2 regions of the Burkholderia sp. APQ4-4ca genome follow, and region 2 is predicted to be linked to the other one. Evidence: predicted binding sites of a transcription regulator. Region 2 holds the regulator's gene; the other holds the start of a gene.

Region 1 (10,623 bases), on a different contig from region 2:
CGGAATCGTCGCCGACCTCGCGCTTGGACAGATTGTTCGCCAGATACAGCACGGTCTGGTCGTGCAGGTCGTGGATCACGACTTCCGCGTACGGGAAGAACAGCGCGGCGATACCGTCGGCGATCGGCGCATAGCGGGTGAGCAGCAGGTCTTTGACGGGAGATTTCTTCTTGCGCATCGGTGTCGCGATCTCGGGTGGGCGGGAGCCGGGCAGCGTGTCGGGCCGGCGGGCCGGCGCATCGTCGGCCGGCATGCCCGTGCGCCCGCGCGCGGCCGCCGCGGCGGTTGCGCCATTGTATCGGCCCCGCGCGCGCGGGGCGCTCATCCGCGCGTCAGGTGCATGTATAGCGCGTGCGCGATCGCGATGTCCTCCAGCCCGAGGCCGATCGAGCGGAACAGTGCGTGACGCGTGCGCGACGGCGCCGCACAGGTGCCGGCGACGAGCGCGGGCAGGTCGCCGACGATCCGGCCGGCATCCCAGCCGTGTTCGGCCGCCGCGATCCGCATCTCGCCGGCGCTTGCGGGCGTCGTGTGCCGGTAGTCGCAGTAGACGTCCATGTCCGGCAGCCATGCGGGCGGGATTTCGTGCGCACGCGCGACGTTCGTGCTGATCGACGTGACGAGCGCGGGGCGCGTGAGCATGCCGTTGCCGAGCACCGGTGTGCCCGACGACGTGCACAGCATCACCACGTCCGCGTCGCGCACGCACGCCTCGACGCTCGCCCCCGCGCGTGCGCGCGGGTCGAGCGCGGCGAGGCTTGCCTGCAGCGCCGCATCGCCGGCCAGCGCGGGCGAGTACACGCGGATCGTGGCCCAGTCGCGCAGCGCCGCCGTGTGCCGCAGGTGCGCGAGGCCGACCGCGCCCGCGCCGACGATCGCCAGATGGCGCGCGTCGCGCGGCGCGAGGCAGTCGACCGCGAGCGCCGTCGTGCCGGCCGTGCGTTCGACGGTCAGCAGCCCCGCGTCGCACCACATCAGCGGCTGGCCGGTTTGCATCGACATCAGGGCGGTCCATGCGGTGACGATCGGTTTCCCGCCGGGTTTACCGCCCGTCACGACATACGGCGACAGCTTCGCGCCGAACACCTGCTCGTCGGCGAGCGCGCCGAGATACGTGATGAAGTCGCCGGCCTGGTCGGGAAACAGCGTGAGCGTCTGCGGCGGCTGCACCGCGCGCGCCGCGGCGAGCGACGCGAACATGCGGCGCAGCGTGCCGAGCACGTCGAGCGACGGCAGCGCCGCGCGCACTGCGGCTTCGTCGATGGTCAGCGGCAGGGTGGGGACGGTTTGCGTCATCGGGACATCTCCGGTGCGGGCTGGACAGAAAGTCTCGAAAGACGGTGTCCGGCGGATTTTATGGACCAAAAAGTCTAATATAGACAAACAAAATCGGGATGATTTTTCTTTTCGAGACGTCGTGGCCGTGCCGAACTCATGAAAAACACCATGGAATCAACGACATTTACGAGCGGGCAACGAAATTTCGACGTCGAGCAACGTAGTGATCTCCTCGTATCCCCTATAGTCTACAGTAGACTTTTAGTCTATATTTAGCGTGCAGGACCCGACACGTCGCCGTGCGGCGGCGGCCTGCGTCGAATGCCGACCCGGCGCGCGACCGATCTTCATCGCCTCACTCCGGAACAGAAGGACCGTCATGAACTGGAAACTTTCCCTCTGCGCCGCCGCGGCGCTCGCGCTCGCGTGCGCGGCCGTCACGGCCCATGCCGAACAGACCACGTTGCGCTTCGGGATCGAAGCCGCCTATCCGCCGTTCGAGAGCAAGACGCCGGCCGGTCAACTGCAGGGTTTCGACGTCGATGTCGGCAACGCGGTATGCGCGAAGCTGAACATGAAGTGCGTGTGGGTCGAGAATGCGTTCGACGGGCTGATCCCGGCGCTGCAGGCGCGCAAGTTCGACGCGATCAATTCGGCGATGAACATCACCGCGAAGCGCAAGCAAAGCATCGACTTCACGCCGGCGATCTACGTGGTGCCGATCGTGATGGTCGCGAAGCGCGGCTCGCCGCTGAAGCCCGACGTCGCGAGCCTGCGCGGCAAGCACGTCGGCGTGCTGCAGGGCTCGTCGCAGGAGGATTTCCTGAAGGCGCACTGGGCGAATGCGGGCGTGGCCGTCGTGTCGTATCCGGATCAGGACCAGATCTACGCCGATCTCGTCGCGGGCCGTCTCGACGCGGCCGTGCAGGAGGCGCAGACCGCGCAGGACGGGTTCCTCGACAAGCCGGCCGGTCGCGGCTACCAGATCGTCGGCGAGCCGCTGAAGGATCCGGCGACCCTCGGCGAAGGCACCGGCTTCGGGCTGCGCAAGAACGACAAGGCGCTGCAGGCGAAGATCGTCGGCGCGCTCGACGCGCTGAAAAAGGACGGCACGCTGAGCGCGCTGTCGCAGAAGTACTTCAAGCGCGACATCATCGCGAAGTAAGCGCCGCCGCGTGCCGGCCGCGGGCCGGCGCACCGCGCATCCCATCTCGACGCAGTGCGGGGGACCATGGATTTCGACGTCATCGTTCTGGGGGCCGGCATCGTCGGCGTGTCGTCGGCGCTGCATCTGCAGGATCGCGGGCTGCGCGTCGCGCTCGTCGACCGGCGCGCGCCCGGCGAGGAAACCAGCCACGGCAACGCGGGGCTGATCGAGCGCTCGTCGGTCGTGCCGTATGCGTTTCCGCGCCGGCTCGGCACGCTGCTGCGCTACGCGCGCAACCGTTCGGTCGATCTCTATTGGGATTACCGCGCGCTGCCTGCGTATGCGGGCTGGCTCGCGCGCTTCTGGCGCGAATCGTCGCCCCAGCGGCTCGCGGCCGCCGCGCGCGACCTGCTGCCGCTCGTCGCGGCGAGCGTCGTCGAGCACGATGCGCTGCTCGCGCGCACCGACGCGCAGCCGCTCGTGCACGACGGCGGATGGATCGAGGCGTTCCGTTCGCCCGCGCTGTTCGACGCGCAAGCGCGCGTGCAGCAGCAGGTTGCCGCCGCGCACGGGCTGCGGATGACCGTGCTCGACGCGCATGCGTTGCGTGCGCGCGAGCCCGGTATCGGCGACGCATTCTGCGGCGCATTCCACTGGCAGGATCCGAAGACCGTGTCGAGCCCGGGCGGGCTGACCCAGGCCTATGCGCGGCTGTTCGAGCGCGACGGCGGCACGTTCGTGCACGGCGACGCGACGACGCTCGTGCAGGTGGACGACGGCTGGCAGGTCCGGTCCGAACACGGGCCGATCTCGGCGCGCTCGGCCGTGGTCGCGCTCGGGCCGTGGTCCGATCAGGTGTTCGCGCCGCTCGGCTACCGGATTCCGCTGCGCGCGAAGCGCGGCTATCACATGCATTACCGGCCGACACGCGCGCCGCTGAACGTGCCCGTGTGCGATACCGAGGCGGGCTTCGTCGTCGCGCCGATGGAGGGGGGCCGCCTGCGGCTCACGACGGGCGTCGAGATCGCGCCGCGCGACGCGCCGCCGACCGGCGTGCAGCTCGCGCGCGCCGAACCGCTGGCGCGGGACGCGTTCGGCATCGGCGAGCGGCTCGATCCGGAACCGTGGCTCGGGATGCGGCCGTGCACGCCCGACATGCGTCCGGTGATCGGGCCGGCGCCGCGCCACCGTCATTTGTGGTTCGCGTTCGGCCACTGCCATCACGGGCTCACGCTTGGGCCCGCCACCGGCCGCCTGCTCGCCGAAATGATGACGGGCGCGCCGACTTATATCGATCCCCATCCGTATCGGCCTGTACGTTTCGGCTGAACTTGGGGCGCGCAGATGCGGTTTTGGCCGCCGGCACGCGCAGGACGTCGTGAACCAGGTCACCGGCACGTTTGGCAACGTCGGCGGCGCAGGGAGCCCGCTCGCACCGGTGACGACGCTGCTCCGGTCGCCGACCGGCGCATTGCCGAGGTAACCGGCAGCAACCGCACGACGCTTTGTCATTTCCGGCTTCCCGCGTGCTTGCGTCGTATGAATGATGCGTCGCCGCTCGTCGCGCCGCCGCATGGAATAACCGACCACCGCCGTCCGTTTACATACCGAGTTCCGGCACGGCCGCCCGGCGGGATAATGATCGCGACGAAGCCGATCGTCCCGCCCGGCGGCAGCGTGTCGCGACACGACGCCAAGGAGAACGGGAATGAAACGGATGCTCTTCGCTGCCGCGTTGACGGCGGCGATCGTGCGGCCGGCGGCCGCGGAACCGCCCCAGGTCGGCGACGGGAAACTGGTCGACGAAGCCCACATGACGCTGTACGTGTTCGATCGCGATGCGCCGGGCAAGAGCATGTGCGACGGCACGTGCGCGGCCAACTGGCCGCCCGCGCTCGCCGACGCGTACGACAAGGCGTCGGGCGCGCTGAGCCTCGTCGCCCGCGACGACGGCAAAAAGCAATGGGCATACCGCGGCCGTCCGCTGTATCGCTGGAAGATGGACCACCAGGCCGGCGACGCGGGCGGCGACGGAATCGGCGGCATGTGGCACGTCGCGCGGCCGTGACCGTGACTGCGCGGCGACGCGCGAGGCGCCCCGATGAGCTATGAATCGGACCTGCTGGTGTGGCTTCCGCATCTCACGCGTTATGCGCGTGCGCTGACGGGCGAGCGCGCGTGGGCCGACGATCTCGTGCAGGACACGCTCGAGCGTGCGCTGAACCGGCCGCCGCGCGACGGCGGCAACCTGCGCGCATGGCTGCTGACGCTGTTGCGGCACCGATTCATCGACCAGTTGCGCGCGCGGCACGAGATCGCGGTCGACGATGCGACGGCGCCCTGGCAGACGATGGCCGCGCCGGCCGGCGAGGTCGGCGGGCTGGAGTTGCGCGACGTGCAGCGCGCGCTGTACCGGCTGCCGGTCGAACAGCGCGAGGTGCTGCTGCTGGTCGCGCTCGAGGAGTTGAGCTATCGCGATGCCGCGCAGGTGCTCGGCGTGCCGGTGGGCACCGTGATGTCGCGGCTCGCGCGGGCGCGCGCCCAGATGCGCGCGCTGCTGTCGGACGCGCCGTCGACGCACGGCGCGGCCACGTTACGGGTGATCGGGAAGCCATGATGGACGATCCGCGCAAGCCTTCGAACGAGCAGGAAGACGATGCGTCGGCGCAACTGCTGTCCGCGCTGCTGGACGGCGAACTGTCCGGGCATGAGCGGCGCGAGGTCCTCGCGCGCCTGCAGGCCGATCCGCAGGAAGCCGAACGATTCGCGCATTACCGCGCACAGCGCGATGCGCTGAAGGCGCTGTTCCCGTTGCCGGGCGCGGCGCCCGCGTTGTTCGTGCAGCGCCGCGCGTCGCGCTGGCGCGCCGTCGCGCATGCGTTCGCGGGGCTGGCGGCCGGGCTGCTGATCGGTGTCGCGCTGCATGCGGGCTGGGCGGCGTTCGGCCGCGAACCGGCGTTCGCCGCGCGCGCCGATGTCGCGTACGCGGTGTACGCGGCCGACCGCGAACATCCGGTGGAAGTCGGCGCGGCCGATCCCGGGCGTCTCGCCGCGTGGTTGTCCGCGCGCGTCGGTCGGCCGGTGCGCGCACCGTCGCTCGACGAATACGGCTACGCGCTGCTGGGCGGCCGGTTGCTGCCCGGCGACGCGGGGCCGGCCGCGCAGCTCATGTACCAGCGCGCGGACGGCGCGCGCGTGACGCTGTACATGACCGCATACGACGCGCGGCGTCTCGCGCCGCAGGCGCTGTCGGCCGACGGCCGCTACACGTATTTCTGGTCGGATCGCGGCATGGGTTATGCGCTGTCCGGCCGTGGCGACGAACGGCGTCTGCGCGAGCTGGCGATCGACGCATGCGGTGCGCTGGGCGGGCCGACCGATGCGTGGAAGGGGTGACGCGCGGCGCCCGCGGGGAGCAGGCGATGAAGATGGCGATGATGAAGGGGCTCGTGCTGACGGCGTGCCTCGCGGGCACGATGCTTGCGCACGCGGACGGCGACCCGCCCGTGCGCGTGCCGGTTGATGCCGATGGCGTGCAGCGCGTGACGATCGTCGGCGGCAGCTATTTCTTCCGGCCGAATCATGTGATCGTCCGCGCGCACGCGCCGGTCGAGCTCACGGTATCGGCCGAGCCCGGCGTGGTGCCGCACAGTTTCGAAATCGACGCGCCGCAGGCCGGCATCGCGGTACGCACCGAACTCGATACGACGCCGAAGACGTTCCGTTTCACGCCGGTGCAGCCCGGGCGATTCGCCTACTATTGCACGCACCGGCTGCTGTTTTTCAGAAGCCATCGCGAGCGCGGGATGGAAGGCGTGCTCGAAGTCGAGGCGGCGCCGTGATCGCCGCGTTGCTGGCCGCGAGCCTGATAGGAGCGAGCATGACAGCCGATCCCGTGACCGCCGCGCAGGCGCATTTCGACCACGTCCGCTCGTACCGCGCGACGATCCGCTCGTCGGCGCGCGACGGCGAGCACACCGAAATCCGCTACGCGTACCTGAAACCCGGCTTCGTCCGGATGGATTTCGTGTCGCCGCATCGCGGCGCGGTGCTCGCATACGATCCCGGCGACGGCAAGGTCACGCTGCGCCCGTTCGGCACGCATGCGCCGCCCGCGCTGACGCTGTCGCCGTCCAATCCGCTCGTGCGCGACCGCGCCGGCCACCGGGTCGACCGCTCCGACGTCGGCGAACTGCTGCGCAACGTCCATGCGCTGCAGCAGGGCGGCGCGACGGTGACCGAAGGCGAGGAGGCCGTCGGCGGCCGGACCGCGCAACGCGTGCTGGTCACGGGCGCGCCCGCGCACGCGGTCGACGGCGTGCATCGCTACCGGTTGTGGCTCGACGCCGCGGACGGTTTTCCGCTGAAAGTCGTCAGCTATGCCGGCGACGACGACGTGCCGCTCGAAACCGTGACGCTCGACGACGTGGAAATCGACGTCGCGTTTCCCGAGCGTTTCTTCGCGCCCTGACGGCGCGCCGTGTTCCTGAACGCGCATGCCGGAGGCTGCATGGCGGAGTACCGGTTTTCGACGACCTGGCGGGTGGATGCGCCGCTCGCGGCGGTCTGGGACGCGATCTACCAGGCCGATCGCTGGCCCGACTGGTGGAAGGGCGCCGTGCGCACCGTCGAGCTCGAGCCCGGCGACGCGCGCGGCGTCGGCGCATTGCACCGGTATACCTGGAAGGGCGCGCTGCCGTACCGGCTGACCTTCGACATGCGCGTGCGGCGCGTCGAGCGGCCGCACGCGCTCGAAGGCCATGCGAGCGGCGCGATCGAGGGCGACGGCCGCTGGTCGTTCGCCGCCGACGGCGCGCGCACCGTCGTGCGCTACGACTGGCACATCCGCACGCACGGCTGGATGAACTGGCTGGAGCCGCTCGCGCGGCCGCTGTTCCGATGGAATCACGACGTCGTGATGCGCGAAGGCGCGAAGGGGCTCGCGCGCCGGCTGGGCGCGACCGTCGAAACGGACGGCCGGACCTTCCGGCCGCTGTCCGGCGCGGACTGCGCCGACGCGTGAAATCGGCCGGGCCACGCCGGCGAGCGAGCACGTCGTGGCGGACGAAATCGGCGCCCGCACGGTTTTTTTGATGCGAGGTCGCCGGTCTCAGGAACTCCGGGCTTACCCGGTGTCCAAACGGGGCTGGATGGGTTCGGCGGGCCGCACGGCGCCGCCGTTCGGGTTGGATGAATGCCACATGTCTTTGTTTAAAAAGGAGTTTTTGTTGTTTTTGCGTGTTTTTCCCGCCGCGTCGCCTCCCCGAAAATTCCTCCGGTTCTCCTTCTTGAATTTGTCAAAACCCGTCCATATAATTAGCACTCGCTGCACGAGAGTGCTAACAATTCTCTGCCGGGCACCCAGCCGGGCAGATTCCCTAAGCGTTCTTCAATCTCAGTCAAGAGAGGAGTGAATATGAACCTTCGTCCTTTGCACGATCGCGTGATCGTCAAGCGCCTGGATCAGGAAACCAAGACCGCCTCGGGCATCGTGATCCCCGACGCCGCTGCTGAAAAGCCGGATCAGGGCGAAGTCCTGGCGATCGGCCCGGGCAAGCGCGACGACAAGGGCGCCCCGATCGCGCTCGACGTGAAGGTCGGCGATCGTGTCCTGTTCGGCAAGTACGCAGGTCAGACCGTGAAGGTCGACGGCCAGGAACTGCTGGTCATGCGCGAAGAAGACATCATGGCCGTGGTCAACGCCAAGTAAGCGTCCTCCGACGGTACATATTCCCAAGAATTCAAGGAGTTAGAAGATGGCAGCTAAAGACGTCGTATTCGGCGATTCCGCCCGTTCGAAGATGGTCGAAGGCGTGAACATTCTCGCCAACGCAGTCAAGGTCACGCTGGGTCCGAAGGGCCGCAACGTCGTGCTCGAGCGCAGCTTCGGCGGCCCGACGGTCACCAAGGACGGTGTGTCGGTCGCGAAGGAAATCGAGCTGAAGGACAAGCTCCAGAACATGGGCGCGCAAATGGTCAAGGAAGTCGCTTCCAAGACCAGCGACAACGCAGGCGACGGCACGACGACGGCAACCGTCCTCGCGCAATCGATCGTTCGCGAAGGCATGAAGTACGTCGCATCGGGCATGAACCCGATGGACCTGAAGCGCGGCATCGACAAGGCAGTCGCAGCGGCTGTCGAAGAGCTGAAGAAGATCAGCAAGCCGTGCACGACCAACAAGGAAATCGCACAGGTCGGCTCGATCTCGGCGAACAGCGATTCGTCGATCGGCGATCGCATCGCTGAAGCGATGGACAAGGTCGGCAAGGAAGGCGTCATCACCGTCGAAGACGGCAAGTCGCTGGCCGACGAGCTCGACGTCGTCGAAGGCATGCAGTTCGACCGCGGCTACCTGTCGCCGTACTTCATCAACAACCCGGACAAGCAAGTCGCCGTCCTCGACAACCCGTTCGTGCTGCTGCACGACAAGAAGGTGTCGAACATCCGTGATCTGCTGCCGGTGCTCGAGCAAGTCGCGAAGGCTGGCCGTCCGCTGCTGATCATCGCTGAAGACGTCGAAGGCGAGGCACTGGCCACGCTGGTCGTCAACAACATCCGCGGCATCCTGAAGACCGTTGCGGTCAAGGCGCCGGGCTTCGGCGATCGTCGCAAGGCGATGCTGGAAGACATCGCGATCCTGACCGGCGGTCAAGTCGTCGCGGAAGAAACCGGCCTGACGCTCGAAAAGGCAACGCTGGCAGAACTGGGCCAGGCGAAGCGCATCGAAGTGGGCAAGGAAAACACGACGATCATCGACGGCGCAGGCGAAGCCGTGAACATCGAAGCACGCGTGAAGCAAGTGCGCGCGCAAATCGAAGAAGCGACGTCGGACTACGACCGTGAAAAGCTGCAAGAGCGCGTGGCCAAGCTGGCAGGCGGCGTTGCAGTGATCAAGGTCGGTGCCGCGACCGAAGTCGAAATGAAGGAAAAGAAGGCACGTGTCGAAGACGCACTGCACGCGACGCGCGCAGCTGTGGAAGAAGGCATCGTGGCCGGTGGCGGCGTCGCGCTGATCCGCGCACGCACCGCGATCGCAGGCCTGACCGGCGCGAACGCCGACCAGAACGCCGGCATCAAGATCGTGCTGCGCGCAATGGAAGAGCCGCTGCGCCAGATCGTCACGAACGGCGGCGAAGAAGCCAGCGTCGTGGTGGCGGCGGTTGCTGCAGGCCAGGGCAACTACGGCTACAACGCAGCAACGGGCGAGTACGTCGACATGGTTGAAGCCGGCGTCGTCGACCCGACCAAGGTCACGCGCACCGCGCTGCAGAACGCAGCTTCGGTCGCAGGCCTGCTGCTGACGACGGACGCAGCCGTCGCGGAACTGCCGAAGGAAGACGCACCGATGCCGGGCGGCATGCCGGGCGGCATGGGCGGCATGGGCATGGACATGTAATCGACTTCGGTCGACGGTGTCCGGAGCGCGCAGCGATGCGCGCTCCAGCCAAAAGAAAAGACCCGCAGCGATGCGGGTCTTTTTTTATGCGCGCGGTTTGATGCGTGCGCGGGGCGGCCGGATCCGTCACGCGCCAAGGCGGCGCGGCGTACGGCGGCGGAATCTGCCCGCCGCGTCGCGACTCAATGCCGGTGGGACGTCCTCGACACCAGGTCGGCCTTCACGGCCGGCGGCGAGTCCGACTCGTCGTTGCTGCGCGCCCAGAAGAACCGGTCGGGCAGATACGCGCCCATGCCGGGCCGGAACGCGTCGCGCACGGCCTGGTACAGGTATTCCTGCGCCTCGCGCACGGCTTCGGGCGGCTCCTGGCCGTTCGCGAGCAGCGCCGCGATGGCCGCGCCGAGCGTATCGGTGATGCCCATCAGCCGGTGCGGCGAGCGATCCCACATGTCTTCGCGAAGCTGGCCTTCCTCGCCGTACAGCGTATTGACGAGCCGGTGCGAGCCCGTTTCCGACGACAGGATGTATTCGCAGCCCTGCGACAGCAGATGCGACACGGCCGCGTCGAGATTCGGCGCCTCGGCGTCGCCGTCCGGCTGCGCGAGCGCGATCAGCGTCGCGTGGTCGGCCACCAGCAACGTGGTTTGCGGCGCGAGCAGGTCGGCGATCGATTCGCGCAGGTCGTCGGCGGCGAGCACGTGCTCGTCGTCGAGCGTGAAGTCCGGCGCGAGCACGAGCGGCACGCCGTCGTAGTCGGCGACGACTTCGGCGATCGCGCTCACGACTTCCGCGCGCGTCGCC
Region 2 (10,623 bases):
CGGCTGATTGCGCATGCGCGCGAGCGCGGCGAATGCGGCATCGAACGCGGTGGCCGTGGTCGACGCCGAGTATTGCGGATACATCGGCATCAGCAGCACGCGCTCGACGCCCGCGCGCTTGAACTGCGCGAGCGCGTGCGCAATGTTCGGGCTGCCGTAGCGCATCGCGTAATCGACCATCACGTGATAGCCGTTCGACACGAGCAGATGCCGCACGCTGTCGGTCTGGCGCTCGGTGTACACGCGCAGCGGCGAACCCTCGGGCATCCAGACGGCCGCGTATTTCTTCGCGGACGCACGGCCGCGCAGCGGCAGGATCAGCGTGCGCAGCAGCACCTGCCAGACGGCCTGCGGGATTTCGACGACCCGCGGATCCGACAGGAATTCGGCCAGGTAGCGCCGCACCGCGCGCGGCGTGGGCGCGTCGGGCGTGCCGAGATTGATCAGCAGCACACCGACGCGATGGGCGGCCGCGACGCTCGAAGGCGGCTCAAGATCGAAACGCATGGGCAAGAACGTGCTCGGGGCACGAGACCGGACGGCCCTCAATTATAGCGGGCCGTCTCGATCGGGTCGGCTGGCCGATCGGCCGACTGGCGGCGCGCACGACGCCGCGGCACGATGGCGGAACGGCGTCGGCTGCCGCGGTTACTGCTGGCTCAGCGTGAGCGACAGCAGCCGCGCGGTGATGTCGACGATCGGTATCACGCGGTTGTACGCCATCCGGGTCGGGCCGATCACGCCGAGCGTGCCGACGATCTGCCCGTTCACCTCGTACGGCGCGGTGACGACGCTCATTTCCTCGATCGGCACGAGCGTCGATTCGCCGCCGATGAAGATCTGCACGCCCTGGGCGTGGCTCGACACGTCGAGCAACTGCAGGAGGCCCGTCTTTTGGTCGAATACGTCGAACAGCTTGCGCAGCCGCGCCATGTCGGACGAAAGATCCGCCACTTCGAGCAGGTTGCGCTCGCCGGAAATCAGCACGGTGTCCTCCGTGTCGGGCACCTCGGTGCTGGCCGTCACGGCCGCGTGCATCAGCGTGGTCATGTCGCCGCGCAACTGGTCGATTTCGTCGCGCAGGCGGCGGCGCACCTCGTCGAACGACAGCCCGGCGAAATGCGCATTGATGTAGTTGGACGCCTCGGTCAGCTGCGACGGCGAATAGTCGCGCGGCGTCGCGAGCATGCGGTTCTGCACGTCGCCCTCGGGCGTGACGATGATCAGCAGGATGCGCTTGTCGGACAGGCGCATGAACTCGATCTGCTTGAACACGTGGCTGCGGCGCGGCGTCAGCACGACGCCCGCGAATTGCGACAGGTTCGACAGCACGCTCGCGGCGGCGGCGACCACCCGCTGCTGCGGCTCGCCGGCCTGCAGCGTGTTCTGCACCTGGCGGGCGACGGCCTCGGCGTCGATCGGCGCCTCGACCGTCAGCATCGTATCGACGAACAGCCGGTAGCCGCGCGGCGTCGGCACGCGGCCGGCCGACGTGTGCGGGCTCGACACGAGGCCGAGCTCCTCCAGGTCGGACATCACGTTGCGGATCGTCGCCGGGCTCAGCTCGAGCCCGGAGTAACGGGACAACGTGCGCGATCCGACCGGCTGACCGTCGGCGATATACCGTTCGATCAGGGTTTTCAGGAGGGTTCGTGCGCGAGGATCTAGCATGGTGGAAAATTTTAGCGCAACGGCGCGAGCGCGGCGAGTGGCGTCAACCACCGTTGCGCGGGCCGGCCCGATCCGGCCCCGCCGGCGCACTGCCGGTTCTTTTCGTCAACGAGCTATGGTGTAATGCCGGCATGAAAACCGGTAATCAGTTCAGTACTGTCGCGCTCGTCGGCCGGAGCAACACGCCCGGCATCGCCGAACCGCTCGCCACGCTGGCGGACAGCATCGCCAAGCTTGGCTTCGAAGTGGTCTTCGAAGGCGACACCGCTCGCGAAATCGGCATCGCCGGCTACCCGGCGCTCACCCCGGCCGAAATTGGGGCGCGAGCGGACGTGGCGATCGTGCTCGGCGGCGACGGCACGATGCTCGGCATCGGCCGCCAGCTTGCGCCATACCGGACACCGCTGATCGGGATCAACCACGGTCGGCTCGGCTTCATCACCGACATCGCGGCATCCGACATGCACGCGCTCGTCCCCGTGCTGCTGGCCGGCAAGTTCGAGCGCGAGGAGCGCTCGCTGCTCGAGGCGCGGATCATGCGCGACGGCGAACCGATCTACCACGCGCTCGCGTTCAACGACGTCGTCGTGAACCGCAGCGGCTTCTCCGGGATGGTCGAGCTCCGCGCGTCGGTCGACGGCCGCTACATGTACAACCAGCGTTCGGACGGCCTGATCGTCGCGACGCCCACCGGCTCGACCGCCTATGCGCTGTCGTCGGCCGGCCCGATTCTCCATCCGCAGTTGGCCGGCATCGTGCTCGTGCCGATCGCGCCGCACGCGCTGTCGAACCGGCCGATCGTGCTGCCCGACGATTCGAAGATCGCGATCCAGATCGTCGGCGGCCGCGACGTCAACGTGAACTTCGACATGCAGTCGTTCACGTCGCTCGAGCTGAACGACACGATCGAGGTGCGCCGCTCGAAACACACGGTGCCGTTCCTGCACCCGATCGGCTACAGCTACTTCACGACGCTGCGCAAGAAGCTGCACTGGAACGAACACGCATCGAACGAAGACGACAAGGCGTCCTGACGCCGCTCCGCCCGACACCATGCTCCGCCACCTCTCGATCCGCGACTTCGTCATCGTCGCCGCGCTCGATCTCGAATTCGACAGCGGCTTTTCCGTCTTTTCCGGCGAAACCGGCGCCGGCAAATCGATCCTGATCGACGCGCTCGCCCTCGCGCTCGGCGAACGCGCCGACGCGAGCGTCGTGCGCACCGGCTGCGGCCGCGCCGACATCACGGCCGAATTCACGCCGCACGACCGCGTCGCGCGCTGGCTCGACGAACACGCGTTCGACGCCGAGGACACCGTGATGCTGCGCCGCGTGATCGACGCGAACGGCCGGTCGCGGGCCTTCATCAACGGCACCAGCGCGACGCTCGCGCAACTGCGCGAACTCGGCGAGATGCTCGTCGACATCCATGGCCAGCACGCACACCAGTTGCTGATGCGGCCCGACGCGCAGCGCGAACTGTTCGACACGCACGCGGGGCTCGTCGCCGATGCCGCGAACGTCGCGCGCGCGTGGCGCGTGTGGCGCGACGCGACGCAGGCGATCGATGCGGCGAAGGCGCACGAGCGCGAATTGCAGCTCGAACGAGAAAAGCTCGCGTGGCAGCTCGCCGAACTCGACAAGCTCGCGCCGCAAGCCGGCGAATGGGACGAAGTCAGTAACGAACACAAGCGCCTGTCGCATTCGGCGAACCTGATCGAAGGCGTGCGCGGCGCGCTCAACGCGCTGTCCGAGTCCGACGACGCGATGCTCGCGCAGCTCGGCGCGATCGTGTCGAAGCTGCGCGGCCTGGCCGACTACGACACCGCGCTCGGCGATGCGCTCGCGTCGCTGGAGCCGGCCGAGATCCAGTTGCAGGAAGCCGTCTATTCGCTGTCGCACTATGCGCAGCGCGTCGATCTCGACCCGGAGCGGCTCGCGCAGGTCGAAACGCGGCTCGACGCGTTGCACTCGACCGCCCGCAAGTTCCGGCTGCCGCCCGACACGCTGCACGAAGAGCATGCGGCGCGCCGCGCCCAGCTCGCCGCGCTCGACGCGGCCGCCGATCTCGGCGCGCTCGAAGCCGCGCAGGCAAAGGCGCGGGAAGCCTATCTCGCCGACGCCAGGCGCCTGTCGAAGGCGCGCGCGCAGGCCGCGAAGGCGCTCGGCACGGCCGTCACGGCCGGCATGCAGGAGCTGTCGATGGCGGGCGGCAGCTTCGAAGTCGCGCTCGTGCCGCTCGCCGACGGCGGTCCGCACGGGCTCGAGCAGGTCGAATTCCGCGTGGCCGGGCACCCGGGCGTGCCGCTGCGACCGCTCGCGAAAGTCGCATCCGGCGGCGAACTCGCACGGATCAGCCTCGCGCTCGCGGTGATCGCCAGCGCGGCGAGCCAGACGCCGACCCTGATCTTCGACGAAGTCGACACGGGGATCGGCGGCGGCGTCGCCGAAGTGGTCGGCCGCCTGCTGCACCAGCTCGGGCGCGAGCGCCAGGTGTTGTGCGTGACGCACCTGCCGCAGGTCGCCGCGCGCGGCGACCATCATTTCCAGGTGGCGAAGGGCGCCGACGAACGCGGCGGCACCGTGTCGTCGGTCATCCCGCTCGACAAGGCGAGCCGCGTCGAGGAAGTCGCGCGGATGCTCGGCGGGCTCGAAATCACGGCCACCACGCGCAAGCACGCGAAGGAAATGCTGGCGGCCTGACCTCGACACCCCACGGCTGAATACAAAAAGACCGGCGCACGCACCGGTCTTTTTTTGCGAGAAGCAGCCTCCCGATCGCGCCCGCACTGCCCGTCGATTCGCACGCCCGCCTCAAACACTCAACTCAAACGCCCGTTTCAACCGCCCCGAACACCCGCGCCCACAGCGCCGTCACGGCCGCGCGCTCTTCGGCCACCACCGCCGGATCGACGCGCGCCTTCTCCATCCCGTCGAGCCGCAGCTTGTGCTGCAGCTTCCGGTACGTGCGATACGCGGCGCCGACGCGCTCGGCCTCGTCCTCGCCCATCAGCCCGAAACGCGCGACCTCGCGCAGCAGCGCGATATTGCCGGTATTGCGGATCAGTTCGGCATCGCTCGACGCATGCAGCAGCACCCAGTACTGGACGATGAACTCGATGTCGACCATTCCGCCGCGATCGTGCTTCAGGTCGAACAGTTCGGTGTGGTTCGGATGGCCGGCGAACACCTTGCCGCGCATGTCGACGATCTCCTTCGCGAGTACCGCCCCGTCGCGCGGCGTCGTCAGCACCTGCTGGCGGATCGCCTCGAAATCCGCGCCGATCTGCGCGTCGCCCGCGCTGTAGCGCGCGCGCGTCAGCGCCTGGTGCTCCCACACCCACGCGGTGTTCGCCGCATCGCCCTCGCGCAGTTGATAGCGGCGGAACGCGTCGAGATCGGTGACGAGCAACCCGGCCTCGCCGTTCGGCCGCAGACGCAGGTCGATGTCGAACAGCGCGCCCGCGCCGGTCGCGGTCGTGAGCCAGGTGATCAGGCGCCGCGTGAAGGTCGTGTAGACGTCCGCCGCGCGCTCGTCCGGGTCATCGTACAGGAAGATCAGGTCGAGATCCGACGCATAGCCGAGCTCCTTGCCGCCCAGCTTGCCGTACGCGATCACCGCGAACTTCGGCACGTCGCGATGGCGCTTCGCGAGCTGCGACCACACGACTTCGATCGTCACGTCGAGCACCGCGTCGGCCAGCTCGGACAGCCGGTCGCTCACGTGCTCGACCGACAGTTGCCCGGCCAGGTCGATCAGCAGGATCCGGAACACCTCCGCGTGCTGCGCGTGGCGCAGCAGGTCCATCTGCTGCTCGGGGCCGTCGGCTGCCGCGAGCCGCGCGCGCAGCGCATCCTTGAACGCGGGCCAGTCGAACGGGCTCGCGATCGCCTCGTCGTCGAGCAGTTCGTCGAGCAGTTGCGGGTGGCGGATCAGGTAGCCGCCGCCCCAGCGCGTCGCGCCGAGCACCGACAGCACGCGGTCGAGCGCGGCCGGATATTCGGTCAGCAGCGCCAGATAGACGCCGCGCCGGCTGACCGTCTCCAGCAGGTCGAACAGGCGCACGATCGTGTCGTCGCGGCGCGCGGCGTCGATCTTCGGCGCGGCATCGAGCGCCCGCTGCGCGACGCTGTCGAAGCGCTGCCGGCTCTTTTCCGGCAGCCCGGTATAACGCGACGATTGCCAGACCGCGCGCAGCCGCGCGAGCACGGCGGCCGGATCGGCGAAGCCCAGGCCGTCGAGGCGGGCGACCAGCGCGTCGTCCTCGCCGTCGTCGGCCAGCGCGCCGCTCCAGATCCACGCGGCCGCCGTGTCGTCGCCGGCCGCGCACGGCCCACCGTTCGCCTTGTCGGCAAAAATCTGGTCGAACTGCGCTTCGACGAACGTGCGGTGGCCGTCCAGCACCGTCATCAGCGCCGCGTAGTCGGCAAAACCGAGCGACGCGGCCAGCGCCGCGCGCTCGTCGGGCTCGACCGGCATCGCGTGCGTCTGCGCGTCGTTGCGGTACTGCAGCCGGTGCTCGAGCGTGCGCAGGAAATTGTAGGCGTCGGCGAGGCGCGCGCGTACGTCGTCGCCGATCAGCCCGCGGGCCTGCGCATGCCGCAGCACCGCGAGCGTCGGCCGCACGCGGAATTCCGCATCCTGGCCGCCGCGGATCAGCTGGAACACCTGCGCGCTGAACTCGATCTCGCGGATCCCGCCGCGCCCGAGCTTGATGTCGTCGGCCTTGTCCGGGCGCATCGACGCGCGCCGCGCGGCTTCGTGCCGGATCTGCTGATGCAGCGAACGGATCGCGCCGATCACGCCGAAATCGAGATAGCGCCGGTAGACGAACGGCTTGACGATCGATTCGAGCTGCGCCGCGAGCCGCTGCGCGGCGTCGCTGTCGCCTTCCGACACGAGCCGCCCCTTGATCCACGCATAGCGCTCCCACTCGCGCCCCTGCACGTAGAAATATTCCTCGAGCATGCCGATGCTGCAGACGAGCGGCCCCGAATCGCCGTTCGGGCGCAGCCGCATGTCGACGCGAAACACGTAGCCGTCGGCCGTGACCTCGGACAGCACGCCGATCAGGCGCCGGCCGAGCCGCGTGAAGTATTCCTGGGTGGACAGCGGCGAACGCGCGCCGCCGGTGGTCTCGCCGTCGTCCTCGTACACGAAGATCAGGTCGATGTCCGACGACACGTTCAGCTCGCGGCCGCCGAGCTTGCCCATCCCGACCACGCCGAGCACGACGCGCTGACCGTCGGCGCCGCGCGGCTCGCCGTACTGCGCCTCGAGTTCGGCCGACAGCAGCGCGAGCGAGCGCTGCACGGCCACTTCGGCGAGATCGGTCATCGCGCCCGTGACCTCGGCGACGTCCGCGAGCCCGCGCAGGTCGCGCTCGGCGACCGCGCCGAACGCCTCGGCGCGCAACTGCCGCAACGCGCGCTTCAGTTGCTCGTCGCCCGGCGCGGCGGCGCCGGCCGGCGTCGCGAGCAGCGCGGTGAGGCGCGCGTCGAGCTGCGCGCGGCCGAGCGGCGCGGCCGCCCACGCGGCGATCTGCTCGGCCAGCGCGGGCCGGGCGGCCGCCGCGCGGGCAAGGTAGCGGGAATAGGACGTGCTGATCAGGGCGGAAGCGTCGGTCATCGAGAAACGGGCCTGGCGAAAAGGCCGGCGGCAGCGGGCCGGCGCGTACGCGCCCCGCTGCCGCCGGCCCCATGGACTCGGCGCGGCCTCGCCGGACGCGCATGCGCCCGTCGCGACACCGCGCGCCGGAAAGCCCGTGCCGCGCTGCCCCCAACGGCCGCCGGCACGAACCCCTGTGATACATTTCAACGTCAATCTGCAAAACTACCATATCGCCGCCCGTCCGCCGCATGTCCGACCGTCAGGAATCCGCCGTAGCTGCGCCCGAAGCGGGACCTCCGAAGCACGATCATCCGGTCCTGCGTCGCGTGTTCAAGGTGACGCTGGCAGCCGGGATCGGCACCTACTTCGTCGCGGCCGGCGCCTTCCTCGGGCTGCGCTACGTGCTGCTGCCCCGCATCGACGAATTCCGCCCGCGCATCGAGCGCGCCGTGTCCGACAAGCTCCATGCGCAGCTTTCGATCGGCAAGCTTTCCCCGAACTGGTCCGGCATGCAGCCGGGCGTCGAACTCACGAACCTGACGATCCGCGGCCGTGACGGCAAGGTCGCGCTGTCGGTGCCGCACGCGACGGCCGCGCTGTCGTGGATGTCGCTGCTGCGGCTGTCGCCCGCGCTGTCGAGCCTGATCGTCGACCAGCCCGACCTCGTCGTCGCGCGGGCGGCCGACGGCTCGCTGAGCGTCGCGGGCGTCGGCGTCGCGACCACCCACGGCGGCAACGACACGTTCGGCACGTGGCTGCTCAAGCAGGAGGCGATCGTGCTGCGCGGCGGCACGCTGCGCTGGCGCGACGCGCAGCACGACGCACCGGAGCTCGTGCTGTCGGGCATCCGGCTCGCGGTGCTCAACGACGGCCGCGTGCACAAGGCCGCGCTGCAGGCGCCCGCGAACGGCACGCTGCTGCTCGGTCCGCTCGATTTCCGCGCGCGCTTCAAGCACAAGCCGCTCGCGCCGATCGGCAAGCCGGCGAACTGGACCGGCGACGCGTACCTGTCGACCGGCCCCGTCGACCTGCAGACGCTCACGCGCTATCTCGACGTGCCGCTCACGATCCACGCGGGCCGGATCGACAACGCGATCTGGGCGACCTTCGGCGACGGCCACCTGCGTTCGGCGGGCGGCGACCTGCAAGGCGCCGACGTCGTGCTGCGCGTGCGCCCGACCCAGCCGCGGCTCGACGTGCCGACCGTCGGCTTCGGCTGGGACATGGTGCTCGATGCGGGCCACGACTACACGCTGCACCTGACGCGCTTCAATGCGGAGCTCGGCCAGCCGCCGCTGCCGGACGGCACGCCGCTCGCCCGCTCGCTCGCGCTGTCGACGCTGACGGCGCGCTACCGCGTGCCGACCGCGAACCAGGGGCAATTGCTCAGCGTGGTCGGCGACCGCGTCGATCTCGGCATCCTTAGCGAATTCATCCGGGGGCTGCCGCTGCCGGCACGCCTGCGCAACGAGCTGATCAAGATCGACCCGCGCGGGATGGTGTCGAACTATCACATCGAGGTCGAACGCGCGAAACCCGCGCGCGCCGATCTCGCCGACGAGGAGCGGCGCATGGGCGCCGCGCCGATCGTCCGCTACCGCTTCCTCGGCGATCTGCAAGGCATCAGCTTCGCCGCGCAGGAGCCGCCGCCCGGGCTCTCGCCGCGCGGCCACCCGCGCGCCGGCTGGCCGGGCGTCGAGAACCTGTGGGGCCGCGTCGATGCGAACGAGACCGGCGGCGCCGCGCATATCGACACGGTCCACGCAGCCGTCACCGTGCCCGGCGAATTCGACGAGCCGCGCCTGACGTTCGACCGGCTGCGCGGCAACGCCAAATGGACGATCACGCCCGCGCCCGGCGACAAGCACGCGCGCGTCGACGTGTCGCTGCCCGACCTGTTCGTGTCGAACCCCGATGCCGAAATCGCGGTGTCGGGCTCGTACACGAACCCCGGCCACGGCCGCGGCTCGCTCGATCTGCGCGCCGATTTCGCGCGCGCGTCGGTCGCGCGCATTCCGCGCTACCTGCCGACCGGGATGTCCGAGCACCTGCGCAACTATCTCGGCCATGCACTGCAGGACGGCAACGTGACCAAGGGCGCGTCGATCGTCGCGCGCGGCCCGCTCGAGAAATTCCCGTTCGAACACGAGCCGGACGCCGGCGTGTTCCACATCGTCGCGCCGTTCACCGGCGGCCGCTTCGAGCCGACGCCGTACCCGCCGCGCAAGCTCGCGAACGGCACGCCGAGCGTCTGGCCGGCGCTCGACGGAATCGACGGCGTGTTCGAGCTCGCGCAGAACAAGCTGCGTTTCGACATCCGGCGCGCGCACTACAAGCGCGTCGCGCTGACGAAGGTCGCGGGCCGCATCGACGATCTCGGCAATCCGTCGCACTCGCCGCTGATCATCGACGGCCATGCGCGGGGCCCGCTCGCCGACCTGATCGACTATGCGGACCACAGCTCGCTCGGCACGATGAGCCACCACGTCGGCCAGCGGATCGACGCGCAGGGCCCCGCGTCGCTCGCGCTCAAGATCACGATTCCGCAACACGTCCCCCATCCGCACACACACCTCGAAGGCGCGCTGGCGTTCGGCGGCAACACGCTGTCGACCCGCGGCGTGCCGCCGCTGTCGGCCCTGCGCGGCAGCGTCCGCTTCACCGAGGCCGGTGCATCGCTGCACGACCTGTCGGGGCGCTTCCTCGGCGGCCCGGTGCGCGCGAACGGCACCTTCCGGTCGCACGGCCCGTACGCGGTGGACGTCGACGGCCGGCTCGCGCTCGACGCCGCGCGCGGCCTGAACCTGCACGGCGCGGCCGCCGCGCTGCTCGAACACGTGGTCGGCGACGCGCCGTACAAAGTCGCGGTGCGCGGCGCGCCGGGCCGGCTGCCCGACGTCAGCGCGCAATCCGACCTGACGGGCGTGGCGCTGAACTTCCCGGCGCCGTTCGCGAAACCGGCCGGCACGCCGATGCCGTTCCGCTTCACGCTGCAGCCGGCGCCGCAGGCGGACGGCAAACGTCTCGAACACGCCGACCTGACGCTCGGCCCGGTGACCGCGACCTACCTGCTCGATGCGACGCGCGGCCAGCCGCTGCGCGCGGTACGCGGCGCGATGGGCATTCACCGGATGCCCGACATGCCGCAGGAGGGTGTGAGCGCGGCCGTCGACGTCGCCGAGCTGGACGCCGACGCGTGGCTCGCCCTCGCCCACACGCTGAAGCCCGCCACGCCGCGCGCGCCGGAACCGCAGGCCGCGCCGCGCGTCGATTTCGCGAGCTTCGCGCCGAAGCGCTTCGCGTTCCATTTCGACACGCTGAAGCTGCTCAAGCGCAACTGG

The links. The regulator HrcA, encoded in region 2, represses chaperone genes, less so after heat shock. The targets are predictions, from matches to a motif close to TTAGCACTCNNNNNNNNNGAGTGCTAA.
Region 1: groES (co-chaperone GroES) is a predicted target of HrcA. The motif match lies at 7,742-7,768, and genes of this name have one in related genera.

What each region holds. Positions count from the first base shown of each region.
Region 1 covers NZ_JBYQCG010000227.1:27,032-37,654, reverse strand. Annotated here, with positions in the region: gene AC3IFE_RS26325 (helix-turn-helix transcriptional regulator) at 1-325, opposite strand, end outside; gene AC3IFE_RS26320 (ornithine cyclodeaminase family protein) at 322-1,296, opposite strand; gene AC3IFE_RS26315 (ABC transporter substrate-binding protein) at 1,658-2,443, shown strand; gene AC3IFE_RS26310 (NAD(P)/FAD-dependent oxidoreductase) at 2,510-3,754, shown strand; gene AC3IFE_RS26305 (COG4315 family predicted lipoprotein) at 4,134-4,493, shown strand; gene AC3IFE_RS26300 (sigma-70 family RNA polymerase sigma factor) at 4,527-5,042, shown strand; gene AC3IFE_RS26295 (anti-sigma factor family protein) at 5,039-5,821, shown strand; gene AC3IFE_RS26290 (quinol oxidase) at 5,848-6,267, shown strand; gene AC3IFE_RS26285 (LolA family protein) at 6,264-6,896, shown strand; gene AC3IFE_RS26280 (SRPBCC family protein) at 6,936-7,448, shown strand; gene groES (co-chaperone GroES) at 7,842-8,135, shown strand; gene groL (chaperonin GroEL) at 8,182-9,822, shown strand; gene AC3IFE_RS26265 (hydroxymethylpyrimidine/phosphomethylpyrimidine kinase) at 10,005-10,623, opposite strand, start outside.
Region 2 covers NZ_JBYQCG010000235.1:29,817-40,439, forward strand. Annotated here, with positions in the region: partial or broken gene hemH (ferrochelatase) at 1-507, opposite strand, end outside; gene hrcA (heat-inducible transcriptional repressor HrcA) at 649-1,671, opposite strand; gene AC3IFE_RS29990 (NAD kinase) at 1,803-2,705, shown strand; gene recN (DNA repair protein RecN) at 2,725-4,374, shown strand; gene glnE (bifunctional [glutamate--ammonia ligase]-adenylyl-L-tyrosine phosphorylase/[glutamate--ammonia-ligase] adenylyltransferase) at 4,499-7,300, opposite strand; gene AC3IFE_RS30005 (YhdP family phospholipid transporter) at 7,531-10,623, shown strand, end outside.